Regions from separate parts of the Pseudomonas sp. S3_A09 genome, predicted to be linked through region 1. Evidence: predicted binding sites of a transcription regulator. Region 1 holds the regulator's gene; each other region holds the start of a gene.
The links. Region 1 encodes FliA, which starts transcription of late flagellar genes. Its sites were predicted from a motif close to CTAAAGTTTNNNNNNNNNNNGCCGNTAA; they were not measured.

Region 1 (4,210 bases):
CCAGCGACCCGGCATTGCGCATGCAGCTTGAAAGCCTGGCCGGACGTGGCATCAAATCGAAAAACTACCTGGTGCTTGCAACCACCAGCCAGAAACAGGTTCTTACCGCTGCGTATCACAGCTACAAACGCTGCGGCCTGGCCGGTTGCATCCTCACCAAGCTCGACGAAACCGCGAGCCTGGGCGAGGTGTTGAGCCTGGCCATCAGTCATGAATTGCCGGTCGCTTACCTGACCGACGGGCCGCGGATCCCGGATGATCTGCATCTGCCGCGCCGTCATCAGTTGGTCAGCCGTGCAGTCAGCGTGCAAATGCAAGAAGAGCCTAGCGAGGAAGCGATGGCTGATATGTTCGCCGACCTTTATCACAACCCGGCAAAACGGGTCGGTTGAGGGCAGGATGAACACCGTGAAATGTATCTACATCGATGGTCTGCAAGCGATTCACGCGGCCAAGCCATGTAGCCTGCGTCTAAGCAAGACAAGGTAAAGAAATAAAATGGGCAGCATGCATCCCGTACAGGTGATCGCGGTGACCGGCGGCAAAGGTGGCGTCGGGAAAACTAACGTGTCAGTGAATTTGTCCCTGGCCCTGGCAGAGCTTGGCCGTCGCGTCATGCTGTTGGATGCTGACCTGGGCCTGGCGAACGTCGACGTTCTGCTGGGGCTGACGCCCAAACATACCCTTGCCGATGTGATCGAGGGCCGCTGCGAGCTGCGCGATGTGCTGCTGCAGGGCCCCGGTGGCATCCGCATCGTGCCGGCTGCCTCGGGCACCCAGAGCATGGTGCACCTGAGCCCGGCGCAGCATGCCGGCCTCATCCAGGCGTTCAGTGATATCGGCGATAACCTCGACGTGCTGGTGATTGACACCGCCGCCGGGATCGGCGAGTCCGTGGTCAGCTTCGTGCGCGCCGCGCAGGAAGTGTTGCTGGTGGTCTGCGACGAACCCACCTCGATCACCGACGCCTACGCCCTGATCAAACTGCTTAACCGTGACTACGGCATGAACCGCTTCCGCGTCTTGGCCAACATGGCCCAGAGCCCGCAGGAAGGGCGCAACCTGTTCGCCAAGTTGACCAAGGTCACGGATCGTTTCCTCGATGTCGCCTTACAATACGTCGGCGCAGTGCCCTACGACGAGTGTGTGCGCAAGGCTGTGCAAAAGCAGCGTGCAGTCTACGAAGCGTTCCCTCGTTCCAAGTGCGCATTGGCGTTCAAGGCTATTGCCCAGAAGGTCGATACCTGGCCGTTGCCCGCCAACCCACGGGGGCATCTGGAGTTTTTCGTCGAGCGATTGGTGCATCAGACGAGCGCAGGACCCGTGCTATGACAGCGACTGGCTACAACGCTTACAAGAGGTCTGCCCGTGACAGTCAGGGCGAGTTGATCGAGCGCTACGCGCCCTTGGTCAAGCGCATTGCCTACCACCTGCTGGCACGCCTGCCGGCCAGCGTCCAGGTCGAAGACCTGATCCAGGCGGGCATGATCGGCCTGCTCGAAGTGTCGACCAAATATGACGCGAGCAAGGGCGCGAGTTTCGAGACGTATGCGGGGATCCGTATCCGTGGTGCGATGCTTGATGAGGTGCGTAAAGGTGACTGGGCGCCGCGTTCGGTGCATCGCAATACGCGCATGGTCAGTGACGCAATTCGCGCAATTGAAGCAAAAACCGGTCGCGACGCTAAAGATCACGAAGTTGCGGCCGAACTCCAATTGAGTCTCGACGATTACTACGGGATTTTGAACGATACCTTGGGCAGCCGCCTGTTCAGTTTCGACGACCTGTTGCAGGACGGCGAACACGAAGGGCTGCACGAGGACGGCGCGAGCGCTCATATGGAGCCATCGCGTGACCTGGAAGATGAGCGTTTCCAGGGGGCGTTGGCGGACGCGATTGCCAATTTGCCGGAGCGTGAGCGACTGGTGTTGGCGTTGTACTACGACGAAGAGCTGAACCTCAAGGAAATCGGTGAGGTCCTGGGGGTCAGCGAGTCGCGGGTCAGCCAGTTGCACAGCCAGTGCGCAGCCCGCTTGCGGGGGCGTTTGGGAGAGTGGCGAGCGCGCTGACAGGCAGTGTGGGGACACTGCAGACGAGACCGTGAGGGCGACCAGCCTTCGCGGGTTCGACCCGTGGTGCCCTCGGCAGTCCTTTTTGTGTAATGCCTGTTGATTGAAATGGCGCGTCCAGGTGCTGGGCGCGTTTAAGACTGCTTGGAGGTCGAATTGGACAAGAACATGAAAATCCTCATCGTTGATGACTTCTCAACGATGCGGCGGATCATAAAAAACCTGTTGCGTGACCTTGGGTTCACTAACACGGTCGAGGCGGATGACGGCATTACGGCCATTCCGATCCTCAACAGCGGGAGCATCGACTTTCTGGTAACGGACTGGAACATGCCGGGCATGACCGGTATCGACTTGCTGCGCCACGTACGTGCTGACGAAAAGCTGCGCGGCCTGCCTGTGCTGATGGTGACCGCCGAAGCCAAGCGTGAGCAGATCATCGAAGCCGCCCAAGCTGGGGTAAACGGTTACGTGGTCAAGCCATTCACTGCATTGGCCTTGAAAGAGAAGATTGAAAAAATCTTCGACCGCATCGGTCATTGATGCTGCCACGGGGGAGCTATGGAGCATAAAGAATCATCGCAGGCCGACTTCGAGTCGACCCTGAAAAAGCATGCTCACCAGTTGGTCGAAAGCCTTGAAAAAGGTCAGTTCGGCGACGCGGTGCAGTTGATCCATGAGCTCAACCAGACCCGTGATCGCGGCCTGTACCAGGAAGTGGGCAAGCTCACACGCGAGCTGCACAGTGCGATCGTCAATTTCCAGATTGACCCACACATGCCCCAGGCTGAGGAAATCTCGCAGATCACTGATGCCACCGAACGCCTGTCCTATGTGGTCAGGCTGACTGAGGCAGCGGCCAACCGCACCATGGACCTGGTGGAAAACGCCACGCCTCTGGTCAACGGTATGGCCAACGAAGCCCAGGCCCTGAGCAACGACTGGGGCCGTTTCATGCGCCGCGAAGTCGGCGCTGAAGAGTTTCGTGAGTTGGCGCGTCGGGTCGAAGGGTTCTTGTCACGCAGCGAGCAGGAAAACCGCACGGTTTCCAGCAACCTCAACGACATTCTGCTCGCCCAGGATTACCAGGACCTCACCGGTCAGGTGATCAAGCGTGTGACCCAGTTGGTCACCGAAGTGGAAAGCAACTTGCTCAAATTGGTGCTTATGGCAGGCCAGGTTGACCGTTTTGCCGGCATTGAACATGACCGCGAAGCGATCCTCTCGGAAAAAGATCCAAAAAAACATCTCGCCAAGGGTGAAGGTCCGCAGATTCATGCCGATAAACGTGAAGACGTTGTATCGGGTCAAGATGATGTTGATGACCTGTTATCCAGTTTAGGCTTCTAAGGAGCACCCACATGAGCTTCGGCGCCGATGAAGAAATCCTTCAGGATTTCCTTGTAGAGGCCGGCGAAATTTTAGAGCAGTTGTCCGAGCAACTGGTCGAGCTGGAAAGCCGACCGGATGATGCGAACCTGCTCAATGCAATTTTTCGCGGTTTTCACACTGTAAAAGGGGGCGCCGGCTTCCTCCAGCTCCATGAGCTGGTGGAATGCTGCCACATTGCCGAGAACGTGTTCGACATCCTGCGCAAGGGTGAGCGTCACGTTGATTCGGAATTGATGGACGTGATTCTCGAAGCACTGGATGCGGTCAACGGCATGTTCAGCGAAGTCCGCGAACGTGCCCCGATCACCGCGGCCACTCCGGAACTGTTGGCTGCGCTGGCACGTTATGCGGAGCCCGCCGACCTGTCGGCTGCGCCGGTAGCAGAAGCAGCACCCGAGCCAGTGGCTGAGGCCGAGCCGGATGTGACCGACAGCGAATTCGAGCAGTTGCTCAACTCCCTCAGTGCCGTGAAGGCCGAGGCAGAAGCACCGGCTGCGGCTGTTGCCGCGCCAACCAGCGAAGACATCACTGACGCTGAGTTCGAATCCCTGCTTGACCAGTTGCATGGCAAAGGCCAGTTCGCGGCCGACGCCGTGACACCCGCCGCTGTGTCGGAAGCGCCGGCAGCACCGACCGCCAATGCCAACACCGATATCACCGACGACGAATTCGAAGCGTTGCTCGACCAACTGCACGGCAAGGGCACCTTCGTGGCCGACGCCTTGCCGGAAGTCGCCGCCACGGCCGCA
Region 2 (4,210 bases), 1.3 Mb from region 1:
GCGCAATGGATAAGACAATCACCGTCGATCAACTGGCTACCACCGACCTTAGATCAATCAATGAGATATGGTTGGGCGGGACGCATATCCAGCTATGCCTATGGCGTGGCGAACACGTCTTCACACACGAAATGATGAGCGAGGGCATCCACTACAATCAGGCACATGATTGGCGCTGCTCGTTTTCCGCTACGTAACGTCAATTTCGTCTGATAGCTGTCGATATGGAGAGCAGCCGTCCCAAGCGCTGAACAAGTTTAAGCCTGCCCAATTCCCGCTGTTTACAATTGCCTGCTGACAAAAAGGATTCTGTACATGCTTTTTTCCCTGCTCGACAAATTTTTCAATCGACCGCTAACTGATGAAGCATTTGCCAAAAAATTTATGGATTCGACTCGTAAAGCTGGATTCAGCGAGAATCTGAATTTTGAGAAGAACGAGTTCCGCATCCGCCATGGGGATGGATCGTACTTCAATCTCCATAATGCCTTTCGCGACTATCAAAATGCAGACAAAGCACAGAAATCCGCCGTTCTGACCGGATACGTATCGACGCTGTTAGAGGCGGGTAGAAAAACCGAGACTGTGTTTGATAATGTCAAAGCACAGCTGCGTCCGGTGATTCGCAACCTTGCCATGCTTGAAGAAATTCGACTGGAACACGCCCGTAAAAATGGCGACAAGCAGTACGATTATGTTTCACAGCCTTTGGGCCGAGACTGCGTTATTCTGCTTGCTGTCGATTCGCCCGAGTCCACTGCCACCCTTACCAATGGCCCCGAAGCACATTGGGGTGTGACGATGGAAGAGGCGGTAAAGATCTCCATCGAGAACCTGCGTGATACGACAAACGAAGCCTTCGGGGAGATTATTCCAGGCCTATACGCTGGGGAGTGGGCGGATGGGTACGACACCAGCAGGGTGTTGTTGCCAGATGTCCTTCAGCGCGTGCCAGTTAAAGGTCGGCCAGTGTTCATGGTGCCCAGTCGAGACGTCCTGATGGTCACTGGAGACAAGGACGAACAGGGAATTCGTCAGATGGTAGAGCTTGCTTTCCAGGCTCTTGAAAGGGGGCGTGCTGTCTCTACCGATATTTACACCTACGAAGGTCGCGATATCATACCGTTTAACTGTGATGATGAAGGGGTCAGCAGTCGGTTGGTTACACTGGAGCATTTGCTGCTGCAGAGTAATTATGCCAATCAGAAAGAGTTGCTCGACAAGCTCAATCTGGAAAAGGGCATCGACATCTTCGTCGCCTCCTACAACCTCTTCCAAATGGCTGACCAACCAAACCAGACGGTATCGATGAGCGCCTGGACAAAAGGTGTGCTGACGCTGTTGCCCAAGACAGATCGCGTCGCGTTGGTTGAACCTGTTGAGGGTGGGGAAGCGACAGTCAAAACCGTCTCCTGGAGTGAACTTGAATCCGAGCTTGGCGATCTGCTGGCTACAGAAGCGGGCTATCCACGTCGCTATCGGACACTGGGATTTCCTTCGGTTGAGCAGCTTAATCGCCTGACTACCTTGTGATCAGTGCTCTACTACTCTGGCGCACTGCAATGGAGGTATCGCTGAGCTGGCAAAGCAGCAGTCGCAATTTATCATTACGATACACTCCCCATTTTGATTGCTTATCCTGGTGGGAAAATTTGGGAGTTTACCGATGTGGGGTTGGTGGCTTCTCTAGCGCTACTGAGTCGGGCCGCAAGATCTGACTGACTTACTTCAGTTGGCGAGCCGCTGTGCGCGGGCAGGCTGTGGCGAACCGAGTTTCGCAAACTCGAACAAGATCTGGCTGCTCAACTGGCTGCGCTTGAGTCGATGAAATCCGATTCTGGCTTGCAGGCCGAGATGCAGTTTAGAGCAAACTACGCGGTCTGCTGGCTGAGTACGGCTACAGCCTGCGTGACGTAATCAATCTGCTTGATCCTACGGCTGCTAAGCGTGGCAAATCGGCTCCGTTGTCTGCGCCTGCAGAGAAGGGTACTCGGAAGGCACGTTCGTTGAAAGTTTACAAAAACCCGCATTCGGGCGAGATCGTTGAGACCAAAGGTGGTAATCACAAGCTGCTTAAAGCCTGGAAAAATGAGCATGGTTCGGATGTCGTAGAGTCTTGGCTTTCGAAGTGAATTACAGTTAGCAGACGCAAAGGCCCTCAATGAGGGCCTTTTTTTTCGCAGTCCGCTTTGCCATGTCAACGCTTCGTACTAGCTAAAGATCCCACCTACTCGGTACCTAGGCCCCTATCGATACACGGGTACAGGTAAAGCTTTGCTGGTTTCAGCCGAAACATTCCGAACGGAGAAAAAACTGGCTACGGCAGGCTACTACTGAACCATCCTGGGCTCTATCAGACGTCGACTTCATAGAACGTTCGCCTTGGATAGCTTTAAACAACATCTTCAAGCCCTGAGGCCTGCCATGCTTAGAAATGCTCCTTTGAGTACAAAGCTACTGCTTATTTTGATGTTTCCCCTGTTGGGCTTTCTGGTCTTCGCCGGGATTTTTGTAGCTGACAAACGAGAGACACTGAGCGAGATGAACCGAGCGGTCACCGCTACCGGCACCGCGCAGAAACTCAGTGACGTAGTAACCACTATCCAGCGTGAGCGCGGCGCAAGCGGCGTGTTTCTGGGCAGCGGTGGTAAGACGATGCAGGACAAGTTGAAAGTCTTACGCCAAGAAACCGACCGTGCGGTGAGCGCGATGCATGCGCAATCGACCGAGGGTCTTATCGCGCCTGACAAGATGCTGCGCGCAATTGATGGTTTGGCCGGACTGCGTCAGCAGGTGGACACGCTCGCAATCAATAACGGCGAGTCCGGCACCCGATTCACCGATCTTATCAAAAATTTGATCGGCTTCTCTTACTCACTGGAAACCAGCATTGAGGATCCGGAAATCCTGCGTGGGCTGAGTTCACTCAATCAGTTCGTAGACATGAAAGAGCGCTCTGGTCGAGAGCGTGTACTGCTTGGCCTGGCATTCAACCAAAACCGTTTTGATGCGCCGCTGTTGTCACGTTTCAGCCGCAACATGGGCGAGTTCTCCGGCTATTTCGAGGCCTTTCAACGCTGGGCTCCTGCCGTGTTCAAAAATAAGCTGGATGCGGTTCTACAACAGCCCGCATCCGTCGATGTAGCTCGCCTGCAAAAACTCGGATTTGATACGCCTCTAGGCGATCCGCTTAATATCAAACCCGAAGACTGGTTCAACCTTTCCACCAGCCGTATCGACATGATGGCTCAGGTCGAGGCTGAACTGGGCCAGACGGTCGTGAGCCTAGCCAATGTCGCGCGTACCGATGCCCAGCGCAGTCTGTATGTCGCAATAGCCACCGTCATTCTGATGTTGATTGCGGTGCTGTGGCTCGCTTCGGTGATTATTCGCAATATCAAAATCGCTGTGGTCGACGTGAACCGCACCCTTATTTCGCTATCCACGCGTGACCTAACTGCCAGAACCCGTTACACCGGCAGAGACGAGTTTGGCGAGATCTCGCGTAACCTGGATAACATGGCCATACAGATCGGTGAAGTGATCCGTGAGATCGGGAGTGCCACGGCGCAGGTCGCGACCGCCGCCGAGCAGTCTTCGGCTGTGGCCCTGCAAACTAGCAATAACGTCGTCCAGCAGCGTCAAGGCACCGATCAGGTGGTCACTGCCATCAGCGAGATGAGCGCCACGGTCAAAGACGTGGCGCGCAGCACTACCGACGCCGCAGAGATGTCGCAGCGCGTTAATGCCAGCACTATGCAGGGCAAGGCTGAAATCGAGAACACCATCAGCTTGATCAAAGGGCTTGAGGTTCAGGCCGAACAAACATCCCGAATCATTGAGGAGCTCAAGGGTGAAAGCTATTCCATCTCCTCGGTTTTGGATGTGATTCGTGGTGTAGCAGAGCAAACCAATCTGCTAGCTTTGAACGCTGCCATTGAGGCTGCCCGTGCCGGTGAGCAGGGTCGTGGATTTGCCGTGGTCGCCGATGAGGTGCGGAATCTGGCCAAAAAGACTCAGGATTCCACCGTCAGTATCCAGAAGATGATCGCCAATCTGCAATCCGGCTCCGACCGTGCCGCCACTTCCATGCAGGAAACTCTAGGGAAGGCTCAAGAAGGCGCGAGCAACGTAGTGCGCGCAGGGGAGTTGCTAGAAGAAATAGCCGAGGGCATCGCGACCATCAGCGACAGCAACATACAGGTCGCCT
Region 3 (4,210 bases), 3.1 Mb from region 1:
CATGCCCACATAACGGTTCTCGACGATGTCGAGACGGCCGATACCGTGTTCACCACCAATACGGTTCAGGGTCGCCAGCACGGTGGCCGGGGTCATCTCGACGCCGTCCAGCGCGACGATGTCGCCGTTGCGGTAGGTCAGCTCCAGGTATTGCGGCTTGTCGGGCGCGTTCTCCGGGGAGACGGTCCACTTCCACATGTCTTCTTCGTGCTCGGTCCAGGTGTCTTCCAGCACGCCGCCTTCATAGGAGATGTGCAGCAGGTTGGCGTCCATCGAGTACGGGGACTTCTTCTTGCCGTGACGTTCGATCGGGATTGCATGCTTTTCAGCGTAATCCATCAGCTTTTCACGGGACAGCAGGTCCCATTCACGCCAAGGGGCAATCACTTTCACGCCTGGCTTGAGTGCATAGGCACCCAGTTCGAAACGTACCTGGTCGTTGCCCTTGCCGGTAGCGCCATGGGAAATGGCGTCGGCGCCGGTTTCGTTGGCAATTTCGATCAGACGCTTGGCGATCAGCGGACGTGCGATGGAGGTACCCAGCAGGTACTCGCCTTCGTAGACGGTGTTGGCGCGAAACATCGGGAAAACGAAATCGCGGACGAACTCTTCGCGCAGGTCGTCAATGTAGATCTCTTTCACGCCCATGGCTTGCGCCTTGGCACGTGCAGGTTCGACCTCTTCGCCCTGACCCAGGTCAGCGGTGAAGGTCACCACTTCACAGTTATAAGTATCCTGCAGCCACTTGAGGATCACCGAAGTGTCCAGGCCGCCGGAATACGCGAGAACGACCTTGTTTACGTCGGCCATGCCATCACTCCACGGGGTTGTACGGAAAGGCGTCGATTCTACCGACCAAAACCGTGGATTTACAGGGGCGCGACAGCAAATGAAGATAAAGCGACAGATTATGTCGAGCGGGCGACCGATGGTCGCACCTTATGACGTGTGCGCGGCGTTACTGGGACCGGTGGCCTGAGGCGCCGGTTTCTCGGGGGCTGCCACGCGTTCAAGCTGGATATTCACGCGCCGGTTGCGTGCCCGGTTGGCCGCATTGGTGTTGGGCGCCAGTGGGTAGCTTTCGCCGTGGAACCGCAGAGTGATCTGCGATTCCTGGATTCCATTGGCCTTGAAGTAGTCCATGACCGCCAGGCCGCGACGGCGCGAGACGTCGCGATTGGTGAGGCGGTTGCCACTGTTGTCCGAATGGCCGTTCAACTCGATATGGTTGACGGTCGGGTCGGCTTTCATGAACGCGAGGATCACGTCGAGTTTCTTCTTGGCGGCCGCGTCCAGCTCGATCCCGCCACCGGGGAAGCCGACTTCGGTCTGTTTCACCTGGTCATAATTCATCGGCAACAGCTTGGCGGTACACAGTTGGTAATCGTTGTAGGCCTTGTTGAACTTGACCGGCAGCAGGCGGATTTCCGAATAGCCACCTTCACGCCCATAGTGCCGCACGGTCGGGCTGCGCCCTTCCAGCAAGCCGTTGAAAAGACGCCCGGCCTGGGCCTGGGAACTGTTGAACAATACGTCGCCACTGCCGGCACGTACGGCGCCGAGGTTGATATCACCCCGCCCCGGCTGCCACGGCGCAGCGGCCGCCAGCAACGTGGCCGAACCGGCACCCAGCGAGCCGTTGTAGGCTTTCAGACGAAACGTCGCCTGCTCGCCGGCCCGGCGCACGAACTCACCCGAACCGAAATCGGTGATCGGCTGGGTCAGTCGGCACTCAAACTGATCGCCTTCCACCTTCCACTCAATATTCTCCAGACGCGTCTGGAACGTGAGGGCCATTGCAGGGAGGCTGGCGAACACACTGAGCAGGGCTAGATATTGCTGGCGCACGGGAGGCTCCATTGGTTTCTACAACACTTCAAAGCGTCATACATCGATAAGGCATACCCCAGGCTATCGGTTGCATCCTGCAAAACTTGATAGCGAGTGCCTGATAGAGTCTTTTCCGGTAGCATTCCCACCAGATTGACCCGCCTGGAATCCCCAATGTCCGACCGCCTGACCCTGCTGCGTCCCGACGACTGGCATATTCATCTTCGCGATGGTGCTGCGTTACCCCACACCGTGGCCGATGTAGCGCGCACGTTTGGCCGCGCCATCATCATGCCTAACCTGGTACCTCCGGTGCGTAATGCCGAGCAAGCCGATGCCTATCGCCAGCGTATCCTCGCTGCACGACCGGCCGGCAGCCGCTTCGAACCGTTGATGGTGCTCTACCTCACCGACCGCACCCAGCCCGAAGAGATTCGTGAGGCCAAGGCCAGCGGTTTCGTGCACGCCGCCAAACTCTACCCGGCCGGCGCGACCACCAACTCCGACTCCGGCGTGACCAGTATCGACAAGATCCTGCCGGCGATCGAAGCCATGGCCGAAGTCGGCATGCCGCTGCTGATCCACGGTGAAGTCACCCGTGGCGACGTGGACGTGTTCGACCGCGAGAAGATCTTCATCGACGAGCATATGCGCCGCGTGGTCGAGTTGTTCCCGACCCTCAAGGTGGTGTTCGAGCACATCACCACTGCCGATGCCGTGCAGTTCGTCAGCGAGGCCTCGGCCAACGTCGGCGCGACCATCACCGCGCATCACCTGCTGTACAACCGCAACCACATGCTGGTGGGCGGGATTCGGCCGCACTTCTATTGCTTGCCGATCCTCAAGCGCAACACCCACCAGGTGGCCTTGCTGGATGCGGCGACGAGCGGCAATCCGAAGTTCTTCCTCGGCACCGACTCCGCCCCTCACGCCGTGCACGCCAAAGAAGCGGCGTGTGGTTGTGCCGGCTGCTACACCGCCTATGCAGCGATAGAGTTGTACGCCGAAGCGTTCGAACAACGTAACGCCCTGGACAAGCTTGAAGGCTTCGCCAGCCTCAACGGCCCGCGTTTCTACGGTCTGCCGGCGAACACCGACCGCATCACCCTGGTCCGTGAAGACTGGACCGCCCCTGCCAGCCTGCCGTTTGGCGAGCTGACTGTCATCCCGCTGCGCGCCGGTGAAACACTGCGCTGGCGCCTGCTGGAGGAAAGCAAGTGAGTGAAGACCATTACGACGACGAACACGAGCACAGCGGTGGCGGTTCCCGTCACCCGATGGCCGAGCGGTTTCGTGGCTATCTGCCGGTTGTCATCGACGTAGAAACCGGTGGTTTCAACTGCGCTACCGACGCACTGCTGGAAATCGCCGCGACCACCATCGGCATGGATGAACAGGGTTTCGTGTTCCCGGAACACACCCACTTCTTCCGCGTCGAGCCGTTCGAAGGCGCGAATATCGAAGCCGCCGCTTTGGAATTTACGGGCATCAAGCTCGATCACCCACTGCGCATGGCAGTGAGTGAAGAAGCGGCACTGACCGACATCTTCCGTGGCGTGCGCAAGGCGTTGAAAGCCAATGGCTGCAAACGCGCGATCCTGGTCGGCCACAACAGCAGCTTCGATCTGGGCTTCCTGAACGCCGCCGTGGCGCGGCTGGACATGAAGCGCAACCCGTTCCACCCCTTCTCCAGCTTCGACACGGCCACCCTCGCCGGCCTGGCGTATGGCCAGACCGTGCTGGCGAAAGCCTGTCAGGCAGCCGGTATCGACTTTGACGGCCGTGAGGCCCACTCGGCTCGCTACGACACCGAGAAGACCGCCGAGCTGTTCTGCGGCATCGTCAACCGCTGGAAAGACATGGGCGGCTGGGAAGACTTCAACGACTGAGCAAAGCTCGTGTGGTGAGCGAGCTTGCCCCGCTCACCACGGGTCATACCCCGCACATAAAAAAACCGGCCTTCTCAGGCCGGTTTTTTTGTACCTCGAACCAGGCTTACAGCTTGCCAGCGTTCTCGGTCAGGTAAGCGGCAACGCCTTCTGGCGAAGCGTTCATGCCTTTGTCGCCTTTTTTCCAGTTGGCTGGGCAGACTTCGCCGTGCTCTTCGTGGAATTGCAGGGCGTCAACCAGGCGGATCAGCTCTTCCATGTTACGGCCCAGTGGCAGGTCGTTGATGATCTGGGAGCGGACAACGCCCTTGTCGTCGATCAGGAACGCGCCACGGAAAGCTACGCCGCCTTCGGACTCAACGTCGTAAGCCTTGGCGATGTCGTGCTTCATGTCGGCAGCCATGGTGTATTTGACTTTGCCGATGCCACCATCATTGATGGCGGTGTTGCGCCAGGCGTTGTGGGTGAAATGGGAGTCGATGGAAACCGCT

Region 2: the regulator FliA is predicted to act here: its motif matches at 2,267-2,294, upstream of AB4N92_RS26070 (methyl-accepting chemotaxis protein).
Region 3: the regulator FliA is predicted to act here: its motif matches at 1,912-1,939, upstream of AB4N92_RS17865 (flagellar protein MotY).

The regions. Positions count from the first base shown of each region.
Region 1 covers NZ_CP162752.1:780,773-784,982, reverse strand. The annotation lists gene flhF (flagellar biosynthesis protein FlhF) at 1-392, shown strand, start outside; gene fleN (flagellar synthesis regulator FleN) at 499-1,332, shown strand; gene fliA (RNA polymerase sigma factor FliA) at 1,329-2,069, shown strand; gene AB4N92_RS03725 (chemotaxis response regulator CheY) at 2,238-2,612, shown strand; gene AB4N92_RS03720 (protein phosphatase CheZ) at 2,631-3,419, shown strand; gene AB4N92_RS03715 (chemotaxis protein CheA) at 3,431-4,210, shown strand, end outside.
Region 2 covers NZ_CP162752.1:5,617,145-5,621,354, forward strand. The annotation lists gene AB4N92_RS26060 (DUF1444 family protein) at 316-1,533, shown strand; partial or broken gene AB4N92_RS26065 (histone-like nucleoid-structuring protein, MvaT/MvaU family) at 1,759-2,132, shown strand; gene AB4N92_RS26070 (methyl-accepting chemotaxis protein) at 2,470-4,210, shown strand, end outside.
Region 3 covers NZ_CP162752.1:3,846,278-3,850,487, reverse strand. The annotation lists gene AB4N92_RS17870 (argininosuccinate synthase) at 1-810, opposite strand, end outside; gene AB4N92_RS17865 (flagellar protein MotY) at 940-1,848, opposite strand; gene pyrC (dihydroorotase) at 2,005-3,051, shown strand; gene rnt (ribonuclease T) at 3,048-3,719, shown strand; gene AB4N92_RS17850 (peroxiredoxin) at 3,826-4,210, opposite strand, start outside.